3 regions of the Paenibacillus sp. FSL R5-0766 genome follow, and region 1 is predicted to be linked to each of the others. Evidence: a T-box and tRNA genes for the amino acid it is inferred to sense, from the RefSeq annotation. Region 1 holds a T-box; the other regions hold tRNA genes.

Region 1 (9,531 bases):
ACGCGAAATCAGAGGTTTAACGAATATAGGAGTTGAAGATTCCCATGTGTTTAATTTTATTTGCTTACAACATGCATCCAAAGTATTCGCTTATTTTGGGATCAAATAGGGATGAATTCTATCACAGACCTACGGCTCAAGCACATTATTGGGAAGACCATCCTCATATACTGGCTGGCCGGGATTTGTCGAAAATGGGAACCTGGATGGGCGTAACCAAAGGTGGGCGTCTGGCTGCTGTCACAAATTATCGTGATCCGAATGAAGAGGTACATGCCAAAGGCTCAAGAGGAGATCTGGTTGCTGATTTTTTAAAGGGAACGTCCATACCTGAGCAATATATACAACACGCGGAGAGAAGTCGCAATGATTATCCTGGCTACAATTTGTTAGTGGGTGATCCTGACGACCTCTATTATTATTCTAATGTGGGTAATGTTGTGATGAAGTTGAAACCGGGAATATACGGGATTAGTAATCACTTGATTAATACAGATTGGCCCAAGGTGAAACGTGGGAAAGAAGGGCTGGAGAAAATCATCCAAGGGGAGGTCAAAGCTACCCTGACAGAACAAATATTAGGTTTGCTGCAAATGGCAGAACCTTCAGTGGATGAACTTCTGCCTCATACAGGTGTTCCATTGGAATGGGAACGTTTGCTTTCTCCCATCTTTGTTAAAAGTGAGAAATTCGACTATGGGACCAGAGCTTCATCCGTTGTTCTGATGAACAGAGAAGAAGTGTCTTTTACGGAGAGGGTTCACCAGAACGGAGAGGTAATGGAGCAACGTTTTAACATCAAACCTCTTAACTCTACAAGCTGAGAATATGAAAGAATTCATGTTCTGACATTATGCATTAACATGAATTTACATGAATCACTGAAGTTAAATCCAAAGTTGATGTTTCTTTTCTTCTGAGTGTAAAGAGTATTTTCGTTTCTTTATGTCAACTAATATAACGCGACATAAACCGTTTGAGAGTACCTTTTGTATAACACGCCCAATTTAAGTTGGGCTCTTTATCTCTTATCACAATTCTATGTTATGAATCATGGAACTTCCCTGAATAGTTTATATAATGTGAATCAACATAACATGATTTTGCAGCGGTTCTGTTGATTCTAATTTCAGGGGGGCAACTTGGGATGAAAGAAACCAAAAAGATGAGAGTTTTTTCACTGGGGATTCAGCACGTACTCGCGATGTATGCGGGAGCAATTCTGGTGCCTTTGCTTGTGGGCAGAGCACTAAATCTGACTGCAGAGCAGTTGGCGTATCTGGTATCCATTGACCTATTAACGTGTGGGATTGCAACATGGCTTCAGGCTCGGAAAGGGAAGTATTTGGGTATTGGTTTGCCAGCGGTGCTCGGAAGTTCTTTTGTAGCGGTGACACCCATGATTGCGATTGGATCGCAATACGGAATTCCTGCCATATATGGGTCGATCATCGCAGCCGGGTTATTTATCGTCATCTTTGCCGTGTTTTTCAGCAAAATCGTCAAATTATTTCCACCAGTTGTAATCGGTACAGTAGTAACCATCATCGGTCTTGCGTTAATCCCAACCGGCATTAAAAACATGGCGGGTGGAGCAAACAGCGAGAATTTTGGAAGTTTGGACAATTTGGCGCTTTCATTTGGTGTATTACTGTTCATTCTAATCCTGAATCGATATGCTCGCGGGTTTGTTAAATCCCTGGCTGTTCTCCTTGGTATTATCGTGGGGACCCTCATCGCAGCCTTTATGGGAAAAGTGAGTTTTGCCTCTGTACAGGAAGCCTCTTGGTTCCATTTACCTCAACCCTTTTACTTTGGATGGCCTACCTTCGAAATCGGTCCAATCATTACAATGATTATTGTAGGTACGGTGGTTATCATCGAATCAACAGGTGTATTTATGGCTTTGAGCAAAATCTGTGATCAACCGATCAACGAAAAAGATCTGGCACGGGGATATCGCGCAGAAGGTCTTGCGTTTGTCCTTGGCGGCATCTTTAATGCTTTTCCATACAATACATTTGCACAGAATGTTGGTTTGGTTCAGCTCTCCAAAGTAAAAACGACCAATGTTGTTGTTGCAGCTGGAGGTATTCTGGTCTTTCTGGGACTCATTCCGAAGGTAGCTGCTTTTGCAACCATTATTCCGAGTGCTGTCCTCGGAGGAGCGACTGTTGTCCTGTTTGGAATGGTCGTCTCATCCGGGATCAAAATGCTGCAAAACGTCGACTTTGGCAAACAATCCAATCTATTGATCGTGGCTTGCTCCGTTTCACTTGGGCTCGGTGTTACGGCTGTACCCGACCTGTTTGCCCAGCTTCCTCAAAGTATTCGGATTATTGTGAGCGATGGTATTATCACGGGAAGCCTGTCAGCCATCCTGCTTAATGTCTTCTTTAACCTTGCTTTGAAAAAAGAGAGCTTGCCAGTACAGCCTGTACAGGCTCAAGAAGTACACACGTAATCCTTGTAATAACAGACGTTTCATCCGGTAGTTGTGGAATAGATCCAAGATGGTTTTCTGGGGAGTGGGATGAAAGACAATGATTCTACTTAGCCAAGAAACTTCTTGGATTTTTTGGTGCTTACGATTCATGAGGAATGCAAAAGGCATGCAAATATGCTAAAGTTTCATCAAGAACATTTTAGCTGTTCGTTTAAGTCAACAACCTCTTGAATTGAATTTCCATGCGACTACATAAATGAGCATTGGTTCACAAGGCTACAATATAACCAAGGGATATCCCTGGGGTACAGAAAAGGAGTTGTGATCACCATGCAACAAGAAACGTTGAACAAAGGGTGGAACTTGGAGAATAGTTACGCGCAATTACCGCAACCCTTTTTTACAAGTCAGGGCGCGGTGCCTGTTGAATCACCAAAGCTGATCATTTTCAATAGACTGCTTGCATCCAGCCTGGGACTGGATGTGGCGTCTCTTGACAGTGATGAAGGAGCGCAAATTTTTGCAGGTAATTCGATTCCGGAAGGAGCCGAGCCTTTGGCTCAGGCCTATGCAGGACATCAATTTGGCAATTTTAACATGCTTGGAGATGGACGTGCTTTGCTGCTGGGTGAACAGATTACGCCACAGGGCGAGCGAGTGGATATCCAGCTCAAAGGATCAGGGAGAACACCCTACTCCCGTGGGGGAGATGGACGTGCTGCTGTAGGGCCCATGTTGCGTGAGTATATTATTAGTGAAGCGATGTATGCACTGGGTATTCCAACGACACGCAGTCTGGCGGTGGTATCAACAGGAGAAAACATTATCCGCGAAACAGAGCGGCCGGGTGCCATTTTAACCCGGGTAGCTTCCAGTCATATCCGGGTAGCAACCTTCCAGTATGCAGCCAGATGGGGATCTATCGACGATCTTCGGGCGTTGGCTGATTATACGTTGCATCGACATTTTCCTGATGTTGCCCAAGCTGAGAATCGCTATCTTTTGCTCCTTCAGGAAGTAATTAAACGGCAGGCGGCACTCGTTGCCGAGTGGCAGCGTGTTGGTTTCATTCATGGCGTGATGAACACGGATAACATGGCAATCAGTGGTGAGACCATCGATTATGGTCCGTGTGCCTTTATGGATGCTTACAATCCTTCAACCGTATTCAGCTCCATTGACAGGCAAGGTCGCTATGCTTATGGTAATCAACCGTATATTGCGGGGTGGAATTTGGCTCGTTTTGCCGAGACGCTTCTGCCGTTGTTGCATGAAGATGAAGAACAGGCCGTGCAACTCGCTCAGGATGCTATCGCACAATTTTCTGAATTGTACCATCATCATTGGCTCAAGGGAATGCGTGCCAAACTGGGCTTGTCCGATGAAGAGGCCGAAGATGAAGCGCTGATCAAGGAGCTTCTTGAACTCATGGAGAAGCATAGTGCAGATTACACCAATACGTTCCTGGCATTGACCTTTGACAGGTTGGAAGGGACAGCTTTGTTTGGTACGGCAGAATTTGCTGAATGGAATGAGCGGTGGAAAGCAAGATTGGACAGACAGGGAGGGGCGAGGGAAGTCTCTCAGGAGTTGATGAGAACAAGCAATCCAGCCGTCATTCCCCGAAATCATCGGGTCGAGGAAGCCCTTGAGCAAGCGGAGAACCACGGAGATCTTAGCGTGATGGAGAAGCTTTTGGCAGTTCTTTCAGATCCGTTTGCACACTCACCTGAACAGGCTGAATATGCCGAACTGCCTGCACAATGCAATACTTCGTATCAGACTTTTTGTGGAACCTGATTGAACTGTAGGAATAAATATGAAGAGGCTGCCTTGGGCAGCTTTTTCATTTTTCATTCTGTCATCGACGTTACTTTACAGAGGCAGGTGCATTCATGTCCAACATGTTAAGCAAAGAACAATTGGCAGAAATCCTTATACAGCTTTTAGAACGTATATCTTTCCCTAGGGAACAGATGCAGAACTATGTTAACCGCTTGTTTGAGAGCTTTAAATGGGATGGGGTGCCCTATGTAGAGGCTGGAGAAGATGTGTATATCGTACGAATATACGAACGTGGTCTCGTTTCATTGGAGAAACGGGTGAAACAGCCGGATGAAGTCATCTATTGGTTGCTGGAAGATATTATTTTCACCGCGACGCATGTAGGATTGTTGGAACGACATGGCGTGGATAATAAACAAACGCATTTGAACTATACAAATGAAGTGATGAAGGACTTGAACAGGGGCGTTCTGGAAGCCTTCCAGCAGATCGGTGATCCATATTTACATTGGCATCAGGCGGGTAAACGTCAGGAGTTGGAGAGCATGCATAAAGAAAAGTGAGGTGTGTTACATGAGCGAGCAAGATATCAATGATGTATGGTATGACTATGCTGTGTTATTTGTCGAAAAAAAGAATGAATCTGAACAGGGATGGGTTTCGTTGACTTCGAACGAGCAGGACATTGCTGCTTTATGGCTGCTAGAGGCGGATATCTTTAATGGCGGTTTTATACAGTTTTTCTGTAACTGGGGGGAGATGTATACCGATACGCGTTGCGGGCAGTACATATCATTGATGCGACTCAAGTCGTGGAGATTATAACGTCAGCATACGGCTGCATTGAGCACTTGAAAGAGGATGGAAGGCTTACCGAACTTTAGGATATACCTAAATTCCTGACAAAGGAACAAGAGCAGCATTTAGATGCGCTGGATCAGCAGTTTTGGAACAATGAGGATCAGATCGCGGAGAAAGCTTATGGTTATTATCACGGAAAATTGAACACGATAATCATATAATCTGGTTTCAACTATGCATCCGTTGTTCTGTTCGAAGATTAATACTTGGTCTTGCAATGACTGAAACGTTCGGCTATACTTGCTATAAATTGAATACATGAATCACGTTGATAGAGCGCAGTAGCGGCTTTGTCCCTGTTACAGAAAGTCAGGGGTTGATGGAACCTGATACATACAAGGGCTGCGAATTACACTCTGGAGTACTTGGGTAATGCCAAGCGGATGGGCAAACGATATATTGCCAAAAGTGGTATGGATAACGTGTTAAGCTCACGTGTTGTCCATGCAATTTGGGTGGTACCACGGTTATGATAATCGTCCCTGTGTCTAATGAAGACAAGGAGGCGATTTTTTTGTGTCCAAAAAAGCCGTTCCAGGGTGTTATTTCGCAATTTAACGTAGATCATGACAGAATCTTGAGGATAGAAAAGGGGTTATACACATGATGAATATTATTGATGAACTACAGTGGCGTGACGCCATTAACCAGCAGACAGATGCAGAGGGACTGCGTGAATTGACTGAAACCAAATCAATCTCACTGTACTGCGGCGTTGACCCTACGGGGGATAGCATGCATATCGGACATCTCATTCCATTCATGATGCTGAAACGTTTTCAACTGGCAGGACACCGTCCGGTTATTTTGATTGGTGGAGCTACAGGTACGATTGGTGATCCAAGTGGTCGGCAGGCAGAACGTTCTTTGCAAACGATGGAGCAAGTGCAGGAGAATGTGGATGCACTGACAGCGCAGATGAAGAAGTTGTTCGTAACAGACGGTGATAATCAGGTTCGCATGGTGAACAACTACGATTGGACACACAAAATCAATGTCATTGAATTCTTGCGTGACTACGGCAAAAACTTTAACCTCAATACAATGTTGGCTAAGGATGTAGTTGCGAGCAGACTGGAAGGCGGAATCTCGTTCACCGAGTTTTCCTACCAGATCCTTCAATCCCTCGACTACCTGCACCTGTTCCAGAACGAAGATGTACAGCTTCAAATCGGCGGTTCGGATCAATGGGGGAATATCACGAGTGGTCTTGATCTGATTCGTAAAAAAGAAGGATCTGAAGCGAAGGCGTACGGTCTGACCATTCCGCTCATGCTCAAATCCGACGGTACGAAATTTGGTAAAACAGCTGGCGGGGCAATCTGGCTTGATCCGAACAAAACGACACCATTTGAATTCTACCAGTTCTGGGCGAATACAGATGACCGTGATGTGATCAAATACTTGAAATACTTTACCTTCCTGAGCAAAGAAGAAATTGAAGCTTTGGCTGAAAAGGTAGAGACAGAGCCGCACAGACGTGAAGCACAGAAAGCACTCGCGGAAGAAATGACAAAATTCGTTCACGGCGAAGAAATGCTCGAACAGGCTAAGCGTATTACAGCGGCACTGTTCAGTGGTGATATCCGTTCCCTGACAGCAGATGAAATCGAGCAGGGCTTCAAGGAAATGCCAACATTCGAAACGGACGGCGAAGCGAAAAATATCGTGGACTGGCTCGTAGATCTGGGTCTGGAGCCATCCAAACGCCAGGCGCGTGAGGATGTCACCAAAGGGGCGATTTCCATGAATGGTGAGAAAATTACAGAGCTTGAATTCACGGTGTCGGCAGAGCATGCCATTGGTGGTAAATTCATCATTATCCGTAAAGGTAAGAAGAACTACAGCCTGGTTAAACTTCAATCGTAGTTTCCAAGAATCAGAACGTAACACAGAGACGTAAAGAGACTACAGTAGACACACAAATAAAGCCACAAATACAGAAACAAAAAGACCGTCTTCCATCTCTGTCAGGTGACAGAGCGGAGACGGTCTTTCGTATATCAGGCCAGTGAGTGACCTCTCTTATTGATTAACGATCGCTGTGATCTCTTCATCCAGATCAAGTCGTACGTTCTCACGGTACGCCCGGATGTTGTATTCACTGTGCAGGTAACGAAGAATCGCTTCAATCATATTGGACTCCACCAGATATTGACTACGGCCTTGAATCCAAACTTCAGCGGAATAACCTGTATCTTCTTCCCAGCTCAGTTCTACGTTCACATCGGTTGGACGTACACCCTTACGTTCTGCCATATGAATACAGATTGCATTCACAATTTCATCCATGCTCAGAACCATAGAGATTAGTACCGTCCGTTTCTGTTACGGTCATCGTCACGATCATTGCGACGGTCATAACGACCATCCGCTGCAGGTTTGCGACGATTGGAGATGGCTCTGAAGAGTGCCATAGCCAGCATAACAATCAACATAATTGCTGCAACGTTCACGAGCAATCCAAGGATGTTACCCAGAGCGCCCATGCCACCGAACAATCCGCCAAACATCATACCAGCAAGACCACCAAGCATCATGCCTTTCATGAATCCGCCGCCACCGCCGAAGAATCCACCACCACGAGTTGCAGCTGCACCAGTACCGGAGTTATTACCGGAATTGGATTGATTCACGTTACTGTCGGATTTCTTAGGTGTATTACTATAACTTTTTGTACCGGATTTGAATCCGCCACCACGTCTAGCATCCGCTGAATCCGGATTGGCTACTCCCACTGTTGCGAACAATAATGTAAAGGCCATAAATACCATCATTAGATGTTTAACTCCGAATTTTTTCTTCATTGTAAAGATCGTAACCCCCCGATTAATTTGTTTGAATCGCCCAAAAATGGGCCTTACTCATGTAATACGGTCAACTTGCAGCAACGTTTCAAATTTTATTAAATTTCTGAAACGCTTGGACTTGGGTCTTGAATTGCAGCTTGGCCATCAAGCAATTGGGTAACCCAATGACACCATTCCAGGCCTGTTTGTGCGTGCATCAACCCTTTTTGTACCAGGATGTAGCTTCCAAAATCTCGGTTGCCTACACGAAGATTATCCTGAGGTATACGTGACTTCAGATCCTCGAAATAACGTATGCGTTCCATAAACCAGCTTTTACGCTCGTTAAGAATGCGTCTCATGCTTCCGTCTTCCGCTATGCCAACACACAAAATACGCAAATTAAATTCATCGCGTGTAACCGGTGCGGTAACAGGAGTAATCATCCATTCCAAGAGCTTTTCAATGCCTTTTTCCGTTACTGCGTACATTTTCTTGTCCGGTTTGTCAGACTGTTGTACCCAGCGGGAGGCCAATAACTCATCGTTTTCCATCTTGGACAGGAGTGGGTAGATCTGGCTGTGTTTCGCCTGCCAATGAGGCTGGATTTTCAGCATCAGATCGTAGCCCGATGACTCCTCGCGGGTAAGCAGCCCGAGCAATCCGTAGGAAAGTATGTTCATGCACATGTCTCCTTAATATTAGGGCTAGGTCAGAGAGAACAATCGTTTTTACTTTCTTTGACCGCTTTCATAAAAAGTGTACACTGAAACTGTATGGTTTGACAACCTGACAGAACAACTGCCTTAATTTAGACAAAAAAAGTGCGAACCATAAGGTCCGCACTCCAAACCATTTAGAGAGATGCCTGTTGTCCATACCCCTCAGCGACAAGATCGAGTTCACCTGTAGCAGAATCGATAACCATGCCGTGGACGGGTACATTGGGAGGAAGTAATGGATGCTTTTTGATCACTTCCACAGTATGTTTTACCCCTTCTTCAACGCTGTCAAACCCACGCAACCATTTTTGCAAACGGATGCCCGAATTCTCCAGAGTAGTCATGACTTCTTCCGATACACCACGCTCTACCATATGTCCAATCATGGTCTCAGCGTGAAGGGAAGCCATACCACATTCCGTATGTCCCACTACCAGGACTTCATCTGCACCCAGTTCATAGATGGCGACAAGTACACTACGCATTACACTCCCGAAAGGCTGAGAGATAATTGCGCCTGCGTTTTTGATGATTTTCACATCGCCGTTTTTCAAGTTCATAGCCTTGGGCAGCAATTCCACCAGACGTGTATCCATACAAGTGATGATAACCATCTTTTTGGTTGGAAACTTGCCAGCCGTATACTTTTCGTATTCTTTGGTCTCGACAAATGATTTGTTGTAAGTCAAAATCTCTTGAATGTTGTTCATGTCCATTGCCTCCTGTTATCCAATACGACGAGCACGGCCACTTGCATATGATGCAGCTTGTCCTACGCGCCTTTGCTTTAATAGTATTTCACGGTCAGCAGATGGCATTACTCCAACCCTTTAGAGGTTGTTCAAAAAGTCCACTTTTGATTACAAATCATGCCTGAGGCATCATCAGCATCGAAGTTGAACGCCATTTCTATCTTCTCCGTAATGAA
Region 2 (9,531 bases), 3.2 Mb from region 1:
TAACTGGACCAATGCCCATCTGGTGTGAATACCTCAACAACGAGCAAACTGTCCGCTTCTTTTTGTTCCGGCAAAATATTGTGAATCTGGCGTTCCAGATTGCCATATCCTCGTGCCTCTACCCCTACATCTTCCGGTGCAATGAGACGAGCCGGGTACGTGCCTTTACCGGGTGCAACACATATAGCGATTTCCAGTTCGGTACGTGCTGTGATCTGCACTTGATCGGAAGTTGAGACGTAGACCGAGTACGGAGGTATTTTCTCGAAAACACTCATTCTTTTTCCGATATTATCCCATGTGTGCTCCCGGGTACTTACATTGGCGAAACCGCTGAGAAGCACCACACAGAGTTCCTGATCACCGCTCTCACGGGTTAGCGTCTCCCCCTCCGCCAGCTTCGCTACCTGAAAGCCAACATATTCCCACCCCGCCGACTCCGGTGTTACGTTTATAAGTGTACCGTCTCCCTCCGGGTTGACCACGGGTTTCACAATACGTTCTGACATCTTGTCATCCACTCCTTTCTGTAATCGTCCACAACAACTTGATACTTATAAAAACAAAAACCTGGACTATTCATGCCCTCTATTAGAAAAAGTGACTTTAATCATCCACCTATGGCGTTGCCGTTTGCGATTCCAGTGACACCCCAGGGACTTCACTCAGCTTCACAGGTCTTCCCCGCTCCATGGACATTTTTGCTGCCAGTGCAATTCGTTCTGCCTGTACTGCATCGTGGCCATTAACGATAACCGGTGTATCATGAATGATTGCATCGATAAAGAGGGCTGTCTCCTGTACATATGCTTCATTGTAGCGTTCCAGGAAAAAGTGTAACGGTTTGTCGCGCATAAGCCCGGCCGCTGTACTGATCTCAGCCGTATTTGGATGATCATTCGCCGCTGCGGCGCTGCCCATCGAGCCAAACACTTCAACACGCTGGTCATACCCATATACAGCCTGACGACTGTTATCAATGACACCAATCGCTCCATTGGCAAACGTCATCGTTACAATCGCTGTATCCACGTCACCATGTTCCGCAAAAACCGGATTGATCAGCACGTTGCCCTGAGCGTATACTTCTTCCACTTCACTCCCGGACAGATACCGTGCCATGTCAAAATCGTGGATCATCATGTCCATGAAGATTCCGCCAGATACCCGGATATACTCCGCAGGCGGTGGACTCGGGTCGCGAGAAGTAATTTTGATAATATGCGGATCACCAATCGTACCATCCTGCACATGCGCACGTATCCGTCTGAAGTTGTGATCGAAGCGGCGGTTAAATCCAATTTGCAGCTTTACACCGGCCTTCTGAACTGCCGCTACTGCCGCTTGGGTCTGTGCCAGATCCATGCTGACCGGCTTCTCGCAGAAGATATGTTTGCCCGCCTGAGCGGCCTGTTCGATTAGCGGCACATGTGTATCAGTTGAAGAACAGATCAGCACCGCGTCTACATTAGGCATCGAGATCAACTGGCTGCTATCCGTTGTTACAACAGGGATGCCACGACTGGAGGCCCAAGCCTCCAATTCAGGACCTGCAAACAAGTCACTGATTCCCACAATCTCGGCATGCGGGTTGCGCAGGAGATTGTCTGCATGAATTTTGCCGATCCGTCCAGCCCCGATGATGCCAATTCTCACTTTGTCCTTGCCCATTCCGTTATCCTCCCTATGTGCGTCCATATGGGCTAGGCGTTCCCTTAGCCCGAGTGATGCTCTGGTTGTTACCAGCGCGCCGTTACCATCTTCTTGCGAGTGTAGAATTCAACACCATCCGTGCCATTGGCGTGAAGATCACCATAGAAGGACTTCTTCCAGCCCGAAAACGGGAAGAATGCCATTGGTGCAGGTACGCCTAGGTTAATACCCAACATGCCCGCATCAATCGTTTCACGGAATTGACGCATACTCGCTCCGCTGCGGGTGAACAGACACGCCCCGTTGGCAAAGTCGGAACGGTTCGCCAGCTCAACGGCTTCCTCCAGCGTAGACACTCTTGCCACCGAGAGTACCGGAGCAAAGATCTCATCCTGCCAAATTTTCATATTGCTATCAACTTGGTCGAATACCGTAGGCCCTACAAAATAACCGGATTCACCTGTCGCCTGATCCTTACGTCCATCCCGAATCAATGCCGCGCCTTCCTGCTCTCCGGCTTCAATGTAACTGAGTGTACGCTCTTTATGTGGTCCACGGATGACAGGACCGAGGAACACGCCCTCATCCATGCCGTTACCAATGCTAATGCGGTCTGCAGCTTCCACCAGCTTTTGTACCAGTTCGTCAGCCACATCACCCACAGCCACAACAACCGCACATGCCATGCAACGTTCCCCTGCTGAGCCAAAGGCTGCACTGGTAATCTCTTTCACGGTTAAATCCAGATCGGCGTCCGGCATAACGATGGAGTGGTTTTTGGCACCAGCCAGTGCCTGTACCCGTTTGCCATGCTTGGATGCAGTAGTGTAGACGTATTCAGCTACAGGTTGTGATCCGACAAAGGAGATCGCTTGAACATCCTTATGTTCCAGCAACCCGTTCACGACATCATGCGCACCGTGAACGATGTTGAGCACACCGTCCGGAAGCCCCGCTTCCTTGAACAGCTCTGCCAAGCGGCCTGCCAGCAGCGGTGTACGCTCGGACGGCTTCAAGACAAAGGTGTTACCACACGCAATAGCCAGCGGGAACATCCAGCACGGCACCATCATCGGGAAGTTGAATGGGGTAATCCCCCCAATTACGCCGATTGGGTAGCGGTACATGCCCGACTCCAGTCCTGTCGCGATATCAGGCAGTTGTTTGCCCATCATCAGATTCGGAGCACCAGCCGCGAACTCGACGCATTCAATGCCACGCAATACCTCGCCGTACGCTTCGGCATAACTTTTACCGTTCTCCAGCGTCACCAGGCGAGCTAGCTCTTCCCAATGTTCAACCAGCAACTGCTGGTAGCGGAATAGAATACGTGCACGGCGTGGAACCGGTGTGCTGCTCCAGGATTTGAACGCTTCTCGTGCTGTCTGAACCGCCAGATCCACGTCCGCTTGTTCGGACAGTGGCACATGTGCAATAACCTCTTCTGTAGCCGGATTCACCACTGGCTCCGTGCGAGTTGACGCTGGGGTTACCCAGGCACCTCCGATCCAGTTTTGTACCATTGTCGCTGTTGCAGACGCTTCAGAAATTCCTTTTCCCATAGCCCTGTCTCCCTTCGCTTATGTGTGATCCCTTATGTTGAACTTATATCATTGATGTTTGATCTGTATGAGTGTGTTATTCAAAGTATTGCAACGAGCTTCAAGACACGGTAATCTCGCCCCGATTGCAACGTTCGATGTAATCATTCACCTGTTCTACTGTTGGCATCGCATCCGAACAGCTGTGGCTTGAAATGACGATACTTGCTGCGCCACTGCCATAGGCCATACTGCGCTCAATTGTCCAGCCCTGCATCAATCCATACAGGAACCCGGCTGCGTAGGAATCGCCTGCCCCAAAAGTTTTGACCACTTTTGCCGGATAGCTGTCCGCACGGTGGGAAAGTCCTTCACGCGTATAAGCAATGGACCCTTCCTTGCCGTGTTTGATTACTACAATATTCGCTGAGAAATCAAACCATTTCTGTGCAGTCACCTGATCGCTATGATCCGGATTGTGGTCGAATGTCTCCATCATGTCGAACTCTTCACGTGTGCCAAGGATGATATCGCATTTCTCGGCTGCGAGGTTATAATACACCGCTGTCTCTTCGTCCGATGTCCATGTGTATGGGCGATAATCCAGATCAAACACAATAACTGTGCCATGTTTTTTCGCATACGTTAGTGCCTGTAATACGGCTTCACGGGATGGGCTCTGCGCGAGGGCTGTGCCTGAGATTAGCAGCACTTTAGAGTCAGCAATCAACTGCTCTTGCACCTCTTGCGCCTGTAATAACAGATCAGCTACATTGTCCCGGTACATCAGGATACTGCAATCCGTTGGGCTTTTGATTTCGGTAAAAGCAAGCCCTGTCACTGCTCCGGTGTCATCTGTAACTACATTTGATGTGTCGATGCCGTTCTTCTCCAAATAACTCTGGATGAATCTGCCCATCTGGTCACCCGCGATCTTACCGATAAAAGCCGTCTCCATACCCAGTCTGGACATGCCAATCGTAATATTGGCCGGAGAGCCGCCAACATACTTCGTGAACGTCATCGTCTCTTCCATCGGGCGATTGATCTCATTGGCGTTCAAGTCGATGCACAAGCGACCAATCGCGGTGAAATCCTTCTTCCTGGATACCGGAAAGGATACGTAAGTCATTGCATGTGAGCCCCTTTCTGTAGTGGGATTTTCCATGTTGTATATCGATATCTAGACTAGTTACTCATTCCATCGTAAGGACTCGTAAACGGCTAGAGTAAGTCAGTTTTATTTTCCAATCGTAACGTTATACTCTTGCTAGCCTTCTTCCTTTTTCACTTCATAGGTGTGGCCTCTGACCGCTGCAATGCTAAACGAATCAGCTGTGTTGGTATAACGACTCCATATAGTTCAAAGATCGCTTCGCATACTCATATGGGTTATGAATCGCAGGGTCCTGCTCTCCTTCAAGCATCGCCCAGCCATCGTACCCTCGTGTGATCAGTTCTTGTAGAATTGGTGCAAAATCAATGCATCCATCGCCTGGTACAGTGAACACTCCTCTACGAATACAGCCGACAAAGTCAGACTGCTCCGCGCGTGCTTCATCCAGCACATGCGGGCGGATATCTTTCAGATGGATATAGGCGATCCGATCATAATGTTTGCGCAGCAGTTCAAGTGGATCGGCTCCGCCATAGTAGGCATGACCAGTATCATAGAGCAGATACACGAGAGAAGGGTCTGTCAGCTCCATCAGTCGATCAATCTCATCCGGTTGCTCTACCACCGTGCCTCCATGATGATGATACGTAAGCTTCAACCCATGTTCGCGGGCAATAGCTCCTGCTTCGTTCAACCCTTCAACGAGGATATGCCATTCAGATTCGCTGAGTCTGAGCACTTCTTTTTCATTCGGTGTCCGTCTTGGATCAAAATGAAGTGACCCGCCTACCTCTGCCGTACTGATTACCTTACTGCCCATGGATTGCAGAAATTCCGCATGTTTGCGATAGCTGTCCAGCTCCGACTGACGATACGCCGGGTCGGAGAAAAGTACGGATTTCCACTGGGAGACCAGATTGATATTCCTTTTACTCAATTCCTCACGCAATATAGCAGGATCGGTAGGATATTTACGTCCCATCTCTGTACCTGTCAGCCCAAGACGCTGAATGTCATCCAGAATCTGTGCACACGTTGTCGCGTCACCATGCTCCTTCACATCTTCACCGACCCAATTGATCGGATGAATCCCAAGCTGGAATGGCAGCTTGCTCATTGCCCCACGTCTCCTTTGTCGTTCAACATTGTGGTTCACTATATTAAACTAGATTAAATCGGTCTTGCTTTGGCACGGTTGGCTTGCATGGTGTGATGAGCATGAACTACCTTTTCTTCGGCAGATACCTCAGGTACACCCACATTCCACCATGACTCGTATCCACCTGCGTTGGTTCCAGGCACGACCGGAATCTCAATCAACGTACTCACTGTTTCGTTCTTCGCATCTCGGAGTGCTTGTTCCAGCTGTTCTGCTGTCTCCGCTCTATAGGATTTGGCTCCCATGCTTCGGGCGTGAGCTGCAAAGTCCATTGGCATGTAATCCCCGGTCAGTCGTCCACTCTCGGATTCCCGATAACGGAACTCATTGCCGAACCCGTCACTACCATGTTCCCGCTGTAAGTTATGAATACATTGGAATCCATTGTTGTTGAATAATAGAACGGTCATCTTCTTCTGTTCCTGCAAACTAGTCACAAACTCCGAATGCAGCATCAAATAACTGCCATCACCAACCATCGCGTACACTTCACGATCCGGCTCGGCAAGTGCTGCTCCGAACGCTCCACTTACCTCGTACCCCATACAGGAGAACCCATACTCCATATGATACGTCTTTGGTTCAGCCGCACGCCACAGACGATGCAGATCGCCTGGCAGACTGCCCGCCGCACACACAATAACGGAAGATGGATCAATGGTCCGGTTAACGATGCCAACTGCTGTAGTCTGTGCCAGCCCTGCTTCATGTTGAGCTGCATACAGCCGATCCACTTCTGCATTCCATTCAGCGCGGAGATCAGCGATTTCGGATGCGCCATATGCACATCGGTATTGTCTTTCCTGCAATTCCTTCTGCAAAGCCTGCAATCCTTCGCGTGCATCTGCCAGAATGGCTTCCCCGCCTAACTTGGCGGCATCCATGCCGTTCAGGTTAATGTTGATGAATGAAGCCTCCGGATGTTGAAAAGCAGAGCGGGACGCCGTCGTAAAATCCGAGAACCGCGTACCGACGCCGATCACAACGTCTGCTTCTCTCGCCAGCCTATTGGCTGCCAGAGAGCCCGTAACCCCGATTGCCCCCACATTTAGTGGGTGGTCCCAAGAAACTGCGCTCTTGCCCGCCTGCGTCTCGGCGATCGGAATACCAAATGCCTCGGCGAACTCCACGAGCTGGGCGGACGCCTCAGAGTACAACACACCGCCGCCTGCAACGAGCAGCGGCTTACTGCCTCGGGCAATCTGCTCCGTTGCCCGTTCAATGGCTGCCTGTACCGGAGGGCGACGATCCAGATAATGTACTTTGCGAGCAAAGAACGATTCTGGATAATCGTATGCCTCTGCCTGCACATCCTGCGGCAGTGCGAGCGTTACTGCTCCCGTCTCTGCTGGATCGGTTAGCACACGCATGGCCTGTGTAACAGCAATCATCAACTGTTCGGGACGAACAATGCGATCCCAGTACTTGCTAACAGCTTTGAATGGATCAGTGGCTGAGATTGTATAATCACTGCTCACTTCCAACTGCTGAAGTACCGGGTCCGGTTCCCGTGTAGCAAAGTTATCTCCAGGAAGCAATAAAACCGGAATTCGGTTCACCGTTGCAGTAGCTGCTGCTGTAATCATATTCAAAGCACCAGGTCCAATGGATGTTGTACATGCATAGATCTGTCTACGGTTCTTCTGCTTGGCATAAGCCGCTGCCGTATGCACCATGCCTTGTTCGTTCTTGCCTTGCATATACGTCAGGCTTCCCGGACTGCGCTCCAGCGCTTCTCCAATGCCTGTTACATTGCCATGTCCAAAAATACCGATGATTCCCTTCACAAACTTGGTTTCCACCCCGTCAACCGAGATATATTGCTGATCCAAGTATCGAAGCAGTGCCTGAGCCATCGTTAATCGAATTGTTTTCATGAGTTTGATCGCCGTCCTTTCCTTTACGGGTTAAGCGCTTAATCTAAGTTAAGTTTAAGCGCCTTACCCCTAAAGGTTAAGCGCTTAATTGATATGGTATTACAGGTTAATGATTTACGCAAGCTATTTTTGTAAGCGTTTTTATAAATTGTGATAAAGAAAAGATATTCTTGTGTTCGAACATGTGTTAGACCTTCTCTATTTGAACACTTCCACAATGACTAAGAACAGACTTAAAAGGGGGGAAATATATCATGAGGATGGGATACATGCTGGTACATGCTAATCAGCCATATAATCCGTGATCTTTGTATACAATTATGATCAATATGCCTGTGAATGCAAAAAAAGAAAGAAACGGTGAATACCATCTCTTTCTTATCAATATTTAAGCGGGTGATGGGAATCGAACCCACGCTATTAGCTTGGAAGGCTAAAGTTCTACCATTGAACTACACCCGCAAATAAAAAAAATCGGGATGACACGATTTGAACATGCGACCCCCTGGTCCCAAACCAGGTGCTCTACCAAGCTGAGCTACATCCCGTTATATATACCGGCGAGAGGACTCGAACCTCCACGGTTTCCCACTCGATTTTGAGTCGAGCGCGTCTGCCATTCCGCCACGCCGGCAAAATATAAAGTTATAATGGCGCGCCCTGAGAGATTCGAACTCCCGGCCTTTTGATTCGTAGTCAAACGCTCTATCCAGCTGAGCTAAGGGCGCAAAATATTGGAGCGGAAGACGGGAATCGAACCCGCGACCCTCGCCTTGGCAAGGCGATGCTCTACCGCTGAGCCACTTCCGCAAATAAAGGATGCGCGTGGAGGGACTTGAACCCCCACGTCAAAGACGCTAGATCCTAAGTCTAGTGCGTCTGCCAATTCCGCCACACGCGCATATAATGGTGAGTCATGAAGGGCTCGAACCTTCGACACCCTGATTAAAAGTCAGGTGCTCTACCAACTGAGCTAATGACTCATAGAAAAACTGGTGGAGGATGATGGATTCGAACCACCGAACCCGTACGGGAGCAGATTTACAGTCTGATGCGTTTGGCCGCTTCGCTAATCCTCCAGGATTACATGGTGCCGGCGAGAGGACTTGAACCCCCAACCTACTGATTACAAGTCAGTTGCTCTACCAGTTGAGCTACACCGGCGTATTACATAGTGTTATAAATGGTGGCTCGGGACGGAATCGAACCGCCGACACGAGGATTTTCAGTCCTCTGCTCTACCGACTGAGCTACCGAGCCTTACTAAAATAAAAAATGGCGGAACCGACGGGATTCGAACCCGCGATCTCCTGCGTGACAGGCAGGCATGTTAGGCCAACTACACCACGGTTCCAGATCACTTTCTCAAAGGAAAGTATAATTGCGGGGGCAGGATTTGAACCTGCGGCCTTCGGGTTATGAGCCCGACGAGCTACCGGGCTGCTCCACCCCGCGTCGTTATAAAGTTTATATGGTGGAGGCTGAGGGGATCGAACCCCCGACCCTCTGCTTGTAAGGCAGATGCTCTCCCAGCTGAGCTAAGCCTCCATATTATGACCCGTAGGGGATTCGAACCCCTGTTACCTCCGTGAAAGGGAGGTGTCTTAACCCCTTGACCAACGGGCCTTACTGGCTCCCCGAACAGGGCTCGAACCTGTGACAACTCGATTAACAGTCGAGTGCTCTACCAACTGAGCTATCAGGGAATGGTGGAGCCAAGCGGGATCGAACCGCTGACCTCCTGCTTGCAAGGCAGGCGCTCTCCCAGCTGAGCTATGGCCCCATAACTCTGGTGTATTTCTTGTTGTGGTCTTGCTATGGGCCCTGGTGGACTCGAACCACCGGCCTCACCCTTATCAGAGGTGCGCTCTAACCAACTGAGCTAAGGGCCCTTATCAATTTTCGAAAAAAAATACCCCAATGGGGTTTCGCTTGGCGGCGTCCTACTCTCCCAGGACCCTGCGGTCCAAGTACCATCGGCGCTAGAGGGCTTAACGGTCGTGTTCGGGATGGGTACGTGTGGAACCCCTCCGCCATCGCCACCAAACGCGTAGCTTACATTTCAGAGTGTTGTTCTCTGAAAACTAGATTCGAAACGAAACACGCGAATTACAACTTGCTATTGGATAAGCCCTCGACCGATTAGTACTGGTCAGCTCCATGCATTGCTGCACTTCCACCCCC
Region 3 (9,531 bases), 1.6 Mb from region 1:
GACGTAAGACTAAGTTGCCCGTCCCGATTCCTACTCCTGTATACGTAACAAGCCTATACGATTTATCGCTTATCCTTAGTGCGAACTGTTTTCATATTTGGCTGTTCAAGTTGAATTAGAATTTTACCAAATCTTCCTCCACGTGAGAAGGTCACCGTACTATCCTTGTACTTATCGCTAATGTAAACCTCAGCCAATCTGAGGGAATCTTCATCCGATGGTAACTCATACGTATTAAGCCATTCTGGCAGCTTCTCGATAATCTCTTCCACCGGTACTTCAAATGAGTTAACTTCTCTCGTAATGATCATCGTATAAGAATAACCCTTCAAATACAGCAACTGCTGGATATACCCCATATCACCGGCCTTGTATGAAGAAGTTACACCCAGTACATCTTTAAGTTCATCCATTAGTGTGTGTTCCTTCTGTCCCGCCATAGTACTTATATACACATACTTCCGGGCACAGTTGATCGCCTGCTCAATCGTTTCCCAATCCGACATCGCCGAACACATGGATGCAAATGCAAAGTCATATTTCTTCTCCCAGCCTTTATCCTTAATGGAGATTTCTTCATATCGTTCGTTTACGATTTCGATTTTGGATTCCAGAGCTGGAGGTATCGTCTCTTTCATAAGGGAGACAAGCAACTCAGAAGGCTCAACTGCCGTCACACTTGCCCCCTTTTCCGCAAAAGGAATGGTAAATATGCCTGAGGCCGCTCCAATGTCCAAAATGGATAATCCTGAGAATTCCACACCCTGGTTTTCAATCCAGCCCATAATGCGTTCAGAACGCTGCTTTCCTTCTTCAGTGAACGACTGTGCATGATAATCCCTGGCCCATCGCTCAAAAGCTCCTTCTATATTAAAGGGGGCGCTTTTCTTCTTATATTTTGAACTTCTCGGACGATTCTTCCAAGCCTCTTCCCATACAGAAAGATCAAATAACAGATCGGTATCCGATACATTTTTTCCATTAGTCACTCTACTTCACTCCTCCATATTAAAGACTTTACTTATCTACAATATACTCAATATAATCATACGTCAATCTTTATTAACGTCCATCTTCTCTTACTCTAGATTTTCTTACTGCACATAAATCGTTTCATATAAAATAAAAATAGCCCTACACATTGCATAAGCAACATGTAGGGCTATTCAATATACCGGCGAGAGGACTCGAACCTCCACGGTTTCCCACTCGATTTTGAGTCGAGCGCGTCTGCCATTCCGCCACGCCGGCATATGCTGGAGGCGCCACCCAGATTCGAACTGGGGATAAAGCTTTTGCAGAGCTGTGCCTTACCACTTGGCTATGGCGCCATATTTTGGAGCGGACGACGGGAATCGAACCCGCGACCCTCGCCTTGGCAAGGCGATGCTCTACCGCTGAGCCACGTCCGCATAATGGCTGGGGATATAGGATTTGAACCTATGCATGACGGAGTCAAAGTCCGTTGCCTTACCGCTTGGCTAATCCCCAATAAAAAATAAAAAAACAAAGGGGCGATCGAGGGGAATTGAACCCCCGAATGCCGGATCCACAAACCGGTGCGTTAACCACTTCGCCACGACCGCCATAAAAGGTTAATTTCTAAAAAGTTAATTGGCAGGGGCAGCAGGAATTGAACCCACACCAACGGTTTTGGAGACCGTTGTTCTACCTTTAAACTATGCCCCTAAAAACTGGTGGAGGATGATGGATTCGAACCACCGAACCCGTACGGGAGCAGATTTACAGTCTGATGCGTTTGGCCACTTCGCTAATCCTCCAGGATTACATGGTGCCGGCGAGAGGACTTGAACCCCCAACCTACTGATTACAAGTCAGTTGCTCTACCAGTTGAGCTACACCGGCTTATTAAATTGTTTTTAAAAATGGTGGCTCGGGACGGAATCGAACCGCCGACACGAGGATTTTCAGTCCTCTGCTCTACCGACTGAGCTACCGAGCCATAATAAAGTCTAATCTTAATTCCTTACACTTTATATAGGGCATCAGTGCCATACAGCAGATGTAGTGAACAGTTTGCCTCATGTAAAGATTAAATGGCGGAACCGACGGGATTCGAACCCGCGATCTCCTGCGTGACAGGCAGGCATGTTAGGCCAACTACACCACGGTTCCAGATCACTTTCTCAAAGGAAAGTATAATTGCGGGGGCAGGATTTGAACCTGCGGCCTTCGGGTTATGAGCCCGACGAGCTACCGGGCTGCTCCACCCCGCGTCATTATAAAGTTTATATGGTGGAGGCTGAGGGGATCGAACCCCCGACCCTCTGCTTGTAAGGCAGATGCTCTCCCAGCTGAGCTAAGCCTCCGAACAACACATTTATGATCATACCATAATCTTGTTGTAAAAATCAACTTCTTTTTTTGAAGTTATTATGACCCGTAGGGGATTCGAACCCCTGTTACCTCCGTGAAAGGGAGGTGTCTTAACCCCTTGACCAACGGGCCTTAATATTATGGCGGAGAGAGAGGGATTCGAACCCTCGAGACGCTTGTGACGCCTACACGATTTCCAATCGTGCTCCTTCGGCCAGCTCGGACACCTCTCCATATGGCTCCCCGAACAGGGCTCGAACCTGTGACAACTCGATTAACAGTCGAGTGCTCTACCAACTGAGCTATCAGGGAATATGCTTCAGAGATCGTTCTCTGAAAACTAGATTCGAAACGAAACATGCGAATTACAACTTGCTATTGGATAAGCCCTCGACCGATTAGTACTGGTCAGCTCCATGCATTGCTGCACTTCCACCCCCAGCCTATCTACCTCGTCGTCTTCAAGGGGTCTTACATACTGGGAAATCTCATCTTGAGGGGGGCTTCACGCTTAGATGCTTTCAGCGTTTATCCCGTCCGTACATAGCTACCCAGCGGTGCTCCTGGCGGAACAACTGGTACACCAGCGGTACGTCCATCCCGGTCCTCTCGTACTAAGGACAGCTCCTCTCAAATTTCCTACGCCCACGACAGATAGGGACCGAACTGTCTCACGACGTTCTGAACCCAGCTCGCGTACCGCTTTAATGGGCGAACAGCCCAACCCTTGGGACCTACTTCAGCCCCAGGATGCGATGAGCCGACATCGAGGTGCCAAACCTCCCCGTCGATGTGGACTCTTGGGGGAGATAAGCCTGTTATCCCCAGGGTAGCTTTTATCCGTTGAGCGATGGCCCTTCCATGCGGTACCACCGGATCACTAAGCCCGACTTTCGTCCCTGCTCGACTTGTAGGTCTCGCAGTCAAGCTCCCTTATGCCTTTGCACTCTTCGAATGATTTCCAACCATTCTGAGGGAACCTTTGGGCGCCTCCGTTACTCTTTAGGAGGCGACCGCCCCAGTCAAACTGCCCACCTGACACTGTCCCCGCACCGGATTACGGTACCAGGTTAGAACCTAGATACGATCAGGGTGGTATCCCAACGTTGCCTCCATGCAAGCTGGCGCTCACACTTCAAAGGCTCCCACCTATCCTGTACAGATCGTACCCAAATTCAATATCAAGCTGCAGTAAAGCTCCATGGGGTCTTTCCGTCTTGTCGCGGGTAACCTGCATCTTCACAGGTATTAAAATTTCACCGGATCTCTCGTTGAGACAGCGCCCAAGTCGTTACGCCATTCGTGCGGGTCAGAATTTACCTGACAAGGAATTTCGCTACCTTAGGACCGTTATAGTTACGGCCGCCGTTTACTGGGGCTTCGGTTCACAGCTTCGGGATTACTCCCTAACCACTCCCCTTAACCTTCCAGCACCGGGCAGGCGTCAGCCCGTATACTTCGCCTTACGGCTTCGCACAGACCTGTGTTTTTGCTAAACAGTCGCTTGGGCCTTTTCACTGCGGCCCCCTCGTGCTATTCACACTACCGGGGCACCCCTTCTCCCGAAGTTACGGGGTCATTTTGCCGAGTTCCTTAACGAGAGTTCTTCCGCGCGCCTTAGAATACTCTTCTCGCCTACCTGTGTCGGTTTGCGGTACGGGCACCATCACCTGGCTAGAGGCTTTTCTTGGCAGTGTGAGATCATGACCTTCGCTACTATAATTTTCGCTCCCCATCACAGCTCAGCCTTACAATGTGCGGATTTGCCTACACATCAGCCTTACTGCTTAGACGGACATCCATCAGTCCGCGTCACTACCCTACTGCGTCCCCCCATTGCTCATAACGGCTTACGGTGGTACAGGAATTTCGACCTGTTGTCCTTCGACTACGCCTTTCGGCCTCGCCTTAGGTCCCGACTTACCCTGAGCGGACGAGCCTTCCTCAGGAACCCTTAGGCTTTCGGCGGATCAGATTCTCACTGATCTTTTCGTTACTCATACCGGCATTCTCACTTGTATAATGTCCAGCGCTCCTTACGGTACACCTTCAACCCTTATACAACGCTCCCCTACCCCTGATGCAAAGCATCAAGCCATAGCTTCGGTGGTGTGTTTAGCCCCGTTACATTTTCGGCGCAGAGTCACTCGACCAGTGAGCTATTACGCACTCTTTCAATGGTGGCTGCTTCTAAGCCAACATCCTGGTTGTCTGTGCAACTCCACATCCTTTCCCACTTAACACACACTTGGGGACCTTAGCTGATGGTCTGGGCTGTTTCCCTTTTGACAATGGATCTTAGCACTCACTGTCTGACTCCCGGAAGTAAGTCTATGGCATTCGGAGTTTGACTGAGCTTGGTAACCCTTGCGGGCCCCGCACCCAATCAGTGCTCTACCTCCACGACTCTGTTTTCCGAGGCTAGCCCTAAAGCTATTTCGGGGAGAACCAGCTATCTCCGAGTTCGATTGGAATTTCTCCGCTACCCCCACCTCATCCCCGCATTTTTCAACATGCGTGGGTTCGGGCCTCCAGTGCGTGTTACCGCACCTTCACCCTGGACAGGGGTAGATCACCCGGTTTCGGGTCTACGTCCACGTACTATGTCGCCCTATTCAGACTCGCTTTCGCTGCGGCTCCGGCTCTTCACCTTAACCTTGCACGGGAACGTAACTCGCCGGTTCATTCTACAAAAGGCACGCCATCACCCCTAAAACGGGCTCTGACTTTTTGTAAGCACACGGTTTCAGGTTCTATTTCACTCCCCTTCCGGGGTGCTTTTCACCTTTCCCTCACGGTACTGCTTCACTATCGGTCGCTAGGAAGTATTTAGCCTTGGCAGATGGTCCTGCCGGATTCATACGGGGTTTCACGTGCCCCGCACTACTCGGGATCCGTCTCGGAGGGAACAGACTTTCAACTACAGGGCTTTTACCTTCTTTGGCGGGCCTTTCCAGACCTCTTCGCTTAACCGGTTCCTTTGTAACTCCATGTGAGACGTCCCACAACCCCAAAGAGCAAGCTCTCTGGTTTGGGCTTCTCCGCGTTCGCTCGCCGCTACTGACGGAATCACTATTGTTTTCTCTTCCTCAGGGTACTTAGATGTTTCAGTTCCCCTGGTATGCCTCTACACAACCTATGTATTCAGTTGTGAGTAACTGGAAATTACCCCAGCTGGGTTTCCCCATTCGGACACCCCCGGATCAAAGCTTGCTTACAGCTCCCCGAGGCAGTTTCGTTGTTCGCCACGTCCTTCATCGGCTCCTAGCGCCTAGGCATCCTCCGTGTGCTCTTAGTAGCTTAACCATTGCGCTCGTGTTCGAGCTGTCGCTCCGCTTGGTTTGGACTACGTCCAAATCCAAAAGTCGCTCCATTTCGATCACTCGCTCCAGCAATCTACCGTTTTTATTGAAACTTGCTTAACACAAGTTCAGCTAAAAAGGAATGTTCTAATTCGCGTTTGTTTCGTTTCGATATCTAGTTTTCAAAGAACAAGCTCCATGCAAAAGCAAGCTGTTTGAGAGTTTGAGCTCTCAAAACTGAGCAACGAGTGAGTGTTTGCAGCTAAGCTGCATATTTGAATGTTTCCGTTGCAGGAAACGATTCTCCATAGAAAGGAGGTGATCCAGCCGCACCTTCCGATACGGCTACCTTGTTACGACTTCACCCCAATCATCTATCCCACCTTCGGCGGCTGGCTCCTTGCGGTTACCCCACCGACTTCGGGTGTTATAAACTCTCGTGGTGTGACGGGCGGTGTGTACAAGACCCGGGAACGTATTCACCGCGGCATGCTGATCCGCGATTACTAGCAATTCCGACTTCATGCAGGCGAGTTGCAGCCTGCAATCCGAACTGAGACCGGCTTTGTTGGGATTGGCTCCATCTCGCGATTTCGCAGCCCGTTGTACCGGCCATTGTAGTACGTGTGTAGCCCAGGTCATAAGGGGCATGATGATTTGACGTCATCCCCACCTTCCTCCGGTTTGTCACCGGCAGTCTATCTAGAGTGCCCACCCGAAGTGCTGGCAACTAAATATAAGGGTTGCGCTCGTTGCGGGACTTAACCCAACATCTCACGACACGAGCTGACGACAACCATGCACCACCTGTCTCCTCTGTCCCGAAGGAAAGATACATCTCTGCATCGATCAGAGGGATGTCAAGACCTGGTAAGGTTCTTCGCGTTGCTTCGAATTAAACCACATACTCCACTGCTTGTGCGGGTCCCCGTCAATTCCTTTGAGTTTCAGTCTTGCGACCGTACTCCCCAGGCGGAGTGCTTAATGTGTTAACTTCGGCACCAAGGGTATCGAAACCCCTAACACCTAGCACTCATCGTTTACGGCGTGGACTACCAGGGTATCTAATCCTGTTTGCTCCCCACGCTTTCGCGCCTCAGCGTCAGTTACAGCCCAGAGAGTCGCCTTCGCCACTGGTGTTCCTCCACATATCTACGCATTTCACCGCTACACGTGGAATTCCACTCTCCTCTTCTGCACTCAAGTCACCCAGTTTCCAGTGCGATCCGGGGTTGAGCCCCGGGATTAAACACCAGACTTAAATGACCGCCTGCGCGCGCTTTACGCCCAATAATTCCGGACAACGCTTGCCCCCTACGTATTACCGCGGCTGCTGGCACGTAGTTAGCCGGGGCTTTCTTCTCAGGTACCGTCACCTTGAGAGCAGTTACTCTCCCAAGCGTTCTTCCCTGGCAACAGAGCTTTACGATCCGAAAACCTTCATCACTCACGCGGCATTGCTCCGTCAGGCTTTCGCCCATTGCGGAAGATTCCCTACTGCTGCCTCCCGTAGGAGTCTGGGCCGTGTCTCAGTCCCAGTGTGGCCGATCACCCTCTCAGGTCGGCTACGCATCGTCGCCTTGGTGAGCCATTACCCCACCAACTAGCTAATGCGCCGCAGGCCCATCCCCAAGTGACAGATTGCTCCGTCTTTCCAGTTCTCTTCAGGCGAAGAAAACAACTATTCGGTATTAGCTACCGTTTCCGGTAGTTGTCCCAAACTTGAGGGCAGGTTGCCTACGTGTTACTCACCCGTCCGCCGCTAACTATCAGAGAAGCAAGCTTCTCTTCAAGTCCGCTCGACTTGCATGTATTAGGCATGCCGCCAGCGTTCGTCCTGAGCCAGGATCAAACTCTCCAATAAAGTATTGAAAAGAGCGATAAGCTCATTTTGAATCTGGCGAGATTAAAAATCTCATTTGTGCTCCAGTCGATCCAAGCCAAGGCTTGTTTCAAACTTTTGCGTTCATTCTGCAAGCAGAATGTTTACTCACTCGTTGTTCAGTTTTCAAAGATCAAACACGATTTGTTTTACTTCTTTTTCGTCTCAACCAAGTTTCGGCGGCGACTTAAATAATGTAACACATTTCGTTTGTTTTCGTCAAGAACTTTTTTAAATTTCTTTTTTGAAGCTTTAGTTCTTCACTTTTCCTCTGAAGAAATTATCATTTGTTGGCGATAATCTCGTTTGAGGAACGAAATATAATGTATCATATATCGTGAATGAGAGTCAACATCTTTTTATAAATTATTAAACAAACAAAAAAGGAAGGTTTCCCCTCCCTTATGTGATCAATATAATGTCAGGCTTCTGGAGAAGGTTATGCCTCAATCCAATACCGAATCTCCCGGCCCTCTCCTCCGATTGATGGCCATCCTGCCGATTCTTTTACTATAGAACGAAAGACCAGCTTACGTATCACCAAAGGCAGATCTTCTCGAACAAATCTTAACTGCGGGTGATGAACAAGCTCATTCATGCTCCACGGCTCCTTGCGACTTCTTAACACACGCAGCAGCAGTTCTGAGCATTCACTCATTTTGGACATTACCGAAAACTCACAGGCAAGCAGGACAAGCTCTACTCGCTGCTCCAGCGTCTCCGAGCTCACGGTAAGCTCTTGATATAGTTTCCATAAAGCGCGATCCAGATTCTGCACATGTGTCCAGACGGCATGATCCGGGTATATCCCCTGTTCAATCAATACAATTCTTGCCCAGTTCCCCAGAGCCTCTAATACATTGTAGTAGGCGTCTACAACATGACCTTCCTGAATATGACGTTTGGCCTCCACATACATTCTCAAGAAACTGGTGAATTCATGAAGCAGCTTCTGCTCACGCAATTCTGCCCCAAAGGCAGACAGTTCTTCTCGCAAATCACTTAAGGTGCTGTCCGCTTCCCAGATAATCTCACCTTCAATCAGACACTGGGTGAGATTATTATGATTCCCGGTAACTACACTACTCTTTAATTCATGATGGCTCGCATAGATCATCTGATAACGAAGATCACCATATCTGTAATGTCCCACCGCCGACTTCAATTGATCATCATTATGAACAACAAGTACTAATAATTCGAAATCTTGAATTAGGGAGCCGTGGAATCGCTCTACCGGGTGGGAATAAGCGATAGCCCCAACTGCCCCTGTCTCTTCCGACTGTTCGGACAAAAAAGCAAGGTTCTTTAATTCCACGATTCCCTCCATACATTTCATGGCAGATAAGCGCCAAGTCAGTTATAATGTAATTCTACATCCAGACTGAAGTTTCCTTCTTTTCCAGGTCCAATACTACTCATACGATAGGAGCATTTTTCATGATTTTTAAATCAGCAAAAATTAATGCTTTTCGCACTTGGGGATTACTACTGACCATGCTAGGTATGGGCCTAATGATACTGGGAACAGCCGGGATTGTTTTCTGGGGACATGCAGGCAAAGTATTTGCAGCTGTAGGACTCGTCATTGGACTGATTGCCATGATGGCCAGTCTAGCCATTTATTTCTGGGCGGGTATGCTCTCCACCAGTGCAGTACAAGTCGACTGTCCGGAATGCGGGAAGTTAACCAAAATGCTTGGCAAAACGGATCGTTGTATGTTCTGTCATACCATCCTCACCCTGGACCCTAATAAGGCCAATATGACCAGTCAACAACTGAAATCGCCTTCTACACAAGCTCCCCCCACCGATGGTTAGCACCAAATGATCACCAACGCTAAATGTTTTACCTTAATTTCATTGAAGAACAAAAAAGGCCCGGTATTATGTTTACCGGACCTTTTTGGACTTGGCTTATAAGTGAGCCCTTATTACTGTTATCAAAAGCTAAGATATGAAATTATGTTATAAGTTCTACGACCAATAAAACGGTAGACTGTACGTATG

The links. The T-box of region 1 lies ahead of tyrS (tyrosine--tRNA ligase). A T-box ahead of a tRNA ligase gene usually reads a tRNA of that ligase, here a tRNA-Tyr.
Region 2: it encodes a tRNA-Tyr, which carries the amino acid that the T-box ahead of tyrS (tyrosine--tRNA ligase) is inferred to sense. The anticodon was not compared.
Region 3: it encodes a tRNA-Tyr, which carries the amino acid that the T-box ahead of tyrS (tyrosine--tRNA ligase) is inferred to sense. The anticodon was not compared.

The regions. Positions count from the first base shown of each region.
Region 1 covers NZ_CP150227.1:4,174,550-4,184,080, reverse strand. Annotated here, with positions in the region: gene MKY66_RS17960 (NRDE family protein) at 45-824, shown strand; gene MKY66_RS17955 (nucleobase:cation symporter-2 family protein) at 1,148-2,464, shown strand; gene MKY66_RS17950 (YdiU family protein) at 2,777-4,246, shown strand; gene MKY66_RS17945 (Imm63 family immunity protein) at 4,342-4,794, shown strand; gene MKY66_RS17940 (DUF4375 domain-containing protein) at 4,805-5,056, shown strand; T-box leader at 5,352-5,579, shown strand; gene tyrS (tyrosine--tRNA ligase) at 5,699-6,961, shown strand; gene MKY66_RS17930 (YxcD family protein) at 7,118-7,396, opposite strand; gene MKY66_RS17925 (hypothetical protein) at 7,402-7,899, opposite strand; gene MKY66_RS17920 (PadR family transcriptional regulator) at 7,998-8,564, opposite strand; gene MKY66_RS17915 (carbonic anhydrase) at 8,738-9,313, opposite strand.
Region 2 covers NZ_CP150227.1:328,703-338,233, reverse strand. Annotated here, with positions in the region: gene iolB (5-deoxy-glucuronate isomerase) at 1-509, opposite strand, end outside; gene iolG (inositol 2-dehydrogenase) at 619-1,671, opposite strand; gene MKY66_RS01540 (CoA-acylating methylmalonate-semialdehyde dehydrogenase) at 1,740-3,215, opposite strand; gene iolC (5-dehydro-2-deoxygluconokinase) at 3,316-4,326, opposite strand; gene iolE (myo-inosose-2 dehydratase) at 4,526-5,428, opposite strand; gene iolD (3D-(3,5/4)-trihydroxycyclohexane-1,2-dione acylhydrolase (decyclizing)) at 5,482-7,347, opposite strand; tRNA gene MKY66_RS01520 (tRNA-Gly) at 7,739-7,809, opposite strand; tRNA gene MKY66_RS01515 (tRNA-Pro) at 7,822-7,895, opposite strand; tRNA gene MKY66_RS01510 (tRNA-Leu) at 7,903-7,981, opposite strand; tRNA gene MKY66_RS01505 (tRNA-Arg) at 7,999-8,075, opposite strand; tRNA gene MKY66_RS01500 (tRNA-Gly) at 8,083-8,157, opposite strand; tRNA gene MKY66_RS01495 (tRNA-Leu) at 8,168-8,248, opposite strand; tRNA gene MKY66_RS01490 (tRNA-Lys) at 8,255-8,330, opposite strand; tRNA gene MKY66_RS01485 (tRNA-Tyr) at 8,341-8,426, opposite strand; tRNA gene MKY66_RS01480 (tRNA-Thr) at 8,436-8,511, opposite strand; tRNA gene MKY66_RS01475 (tRNA-Phe) at 8,532-8,607, opposite strand; tRNA gene MKY66_RS01470 (tRNA-Asp) at 8,624-8,701, opposite strand; tRNA gene MKY66_RS01465 (tRNA-Met) at 8,729-8,802, opposite strand; tRNA gene MKY66_RS01460 (tRNA-Val) at 8,820-8,895, opposite strand; tRNA gene MKY66_RS01455 (tRNA-Glu) at 8,902-8,973, opposite strand; tRNA gene MKY66_RS01450 (tRNA-Asn) at 8,978-9,053, opposite strand; tRNA gene MKY66_RS01445 (tRNA-Ala) at 9,055-9,130, opposite strand; tRNA gene MKY66_RS01440 (tRNA-Ile) at 9,166-9,239, opposite strand; rRNA gene rrf (5S ribosomal RNA) at 9,278-9,394, opposite strand; rRNA gene MKY66_RS01430 (23S ribosomal RNA) at 9,470-9,531, opposite strand, start outside.
Region 3 covers NZ_CP150227.1:5,801,499-5,811,029, forward strand. Annotated here, with positions in the region: gene MKY66_RS25185 (methyltransferase domain-containing protein) at 63-989, opposite strand; tRNA gene MKY66_RS25190 (tRNA-Leu) at 1,173-1,251, opposite strand; tRNA gene MKY66_RS25195 (tRNA-Cys) at 1,258-1,331, opposite strand; tRNA gene MKY66_RS25200 (tRNA-Gly) at 1,338-1,412, opposite strand; tRNA gene MKY66_RS25205 (tRNA-Gln) at 1,417-1,491, opposite strand; tRNA gene MKY66_RS25210 (tRNA-His) at 1,514-1,586, opposite strand; tRNA gene MKY66_RS25215 (tRNA-Trp) at 1,616-1,689, opposite strand; tRNA gene MKY66_RS25220 (tRNA-Tyr) at 1,696-1,781, opposite strand; tRNA gene MKY66_RS25225 (tRNA-Thr) at 1,791-1,866, opposite strand; tRNA gene MKY66_RS25230 (tRNA-Phe) at 1,888-1,963, opposite strand; tRNA gene MKY66_RS25235 (tRNA-Asp) at 2,059-2,136, opposite strand; tRNA gene MKY66_RS25240 (tRNA-Met) at 2,164-2,237, opposite strand; tRNA gene MKY66_RS25245 (tRNA-Val) at 2,255-2,330, opposite strand; tRNA gene MKY66_RS25250 (tRNA-Glu) at 2,398-2,469, opposite strand; tRNA gene MKY66_RS25255 (tRNA-Ser) at 2,479-2,570, opposite strand; tRNA gene MKY66_RS25260 (tRNA-Asn) at 2,574-2,649, opposite strand; rRNA gene MKY66_RS25265 (23S ribosomal RNA) at 2,716-5,643, opposite strand; rRNA gene MKY66_RS25270 (16S ribosomal RNA) at 5,951-7,503, opposite strand; gene MKY66_RS25275 (nucleotidyltransferase-like protein) at 7,961-8,839, opposite strand; gene MKY66_RS25280 (DUF2614 family zinc ribbon-containing protein) at 8,962-9,342, shown strand.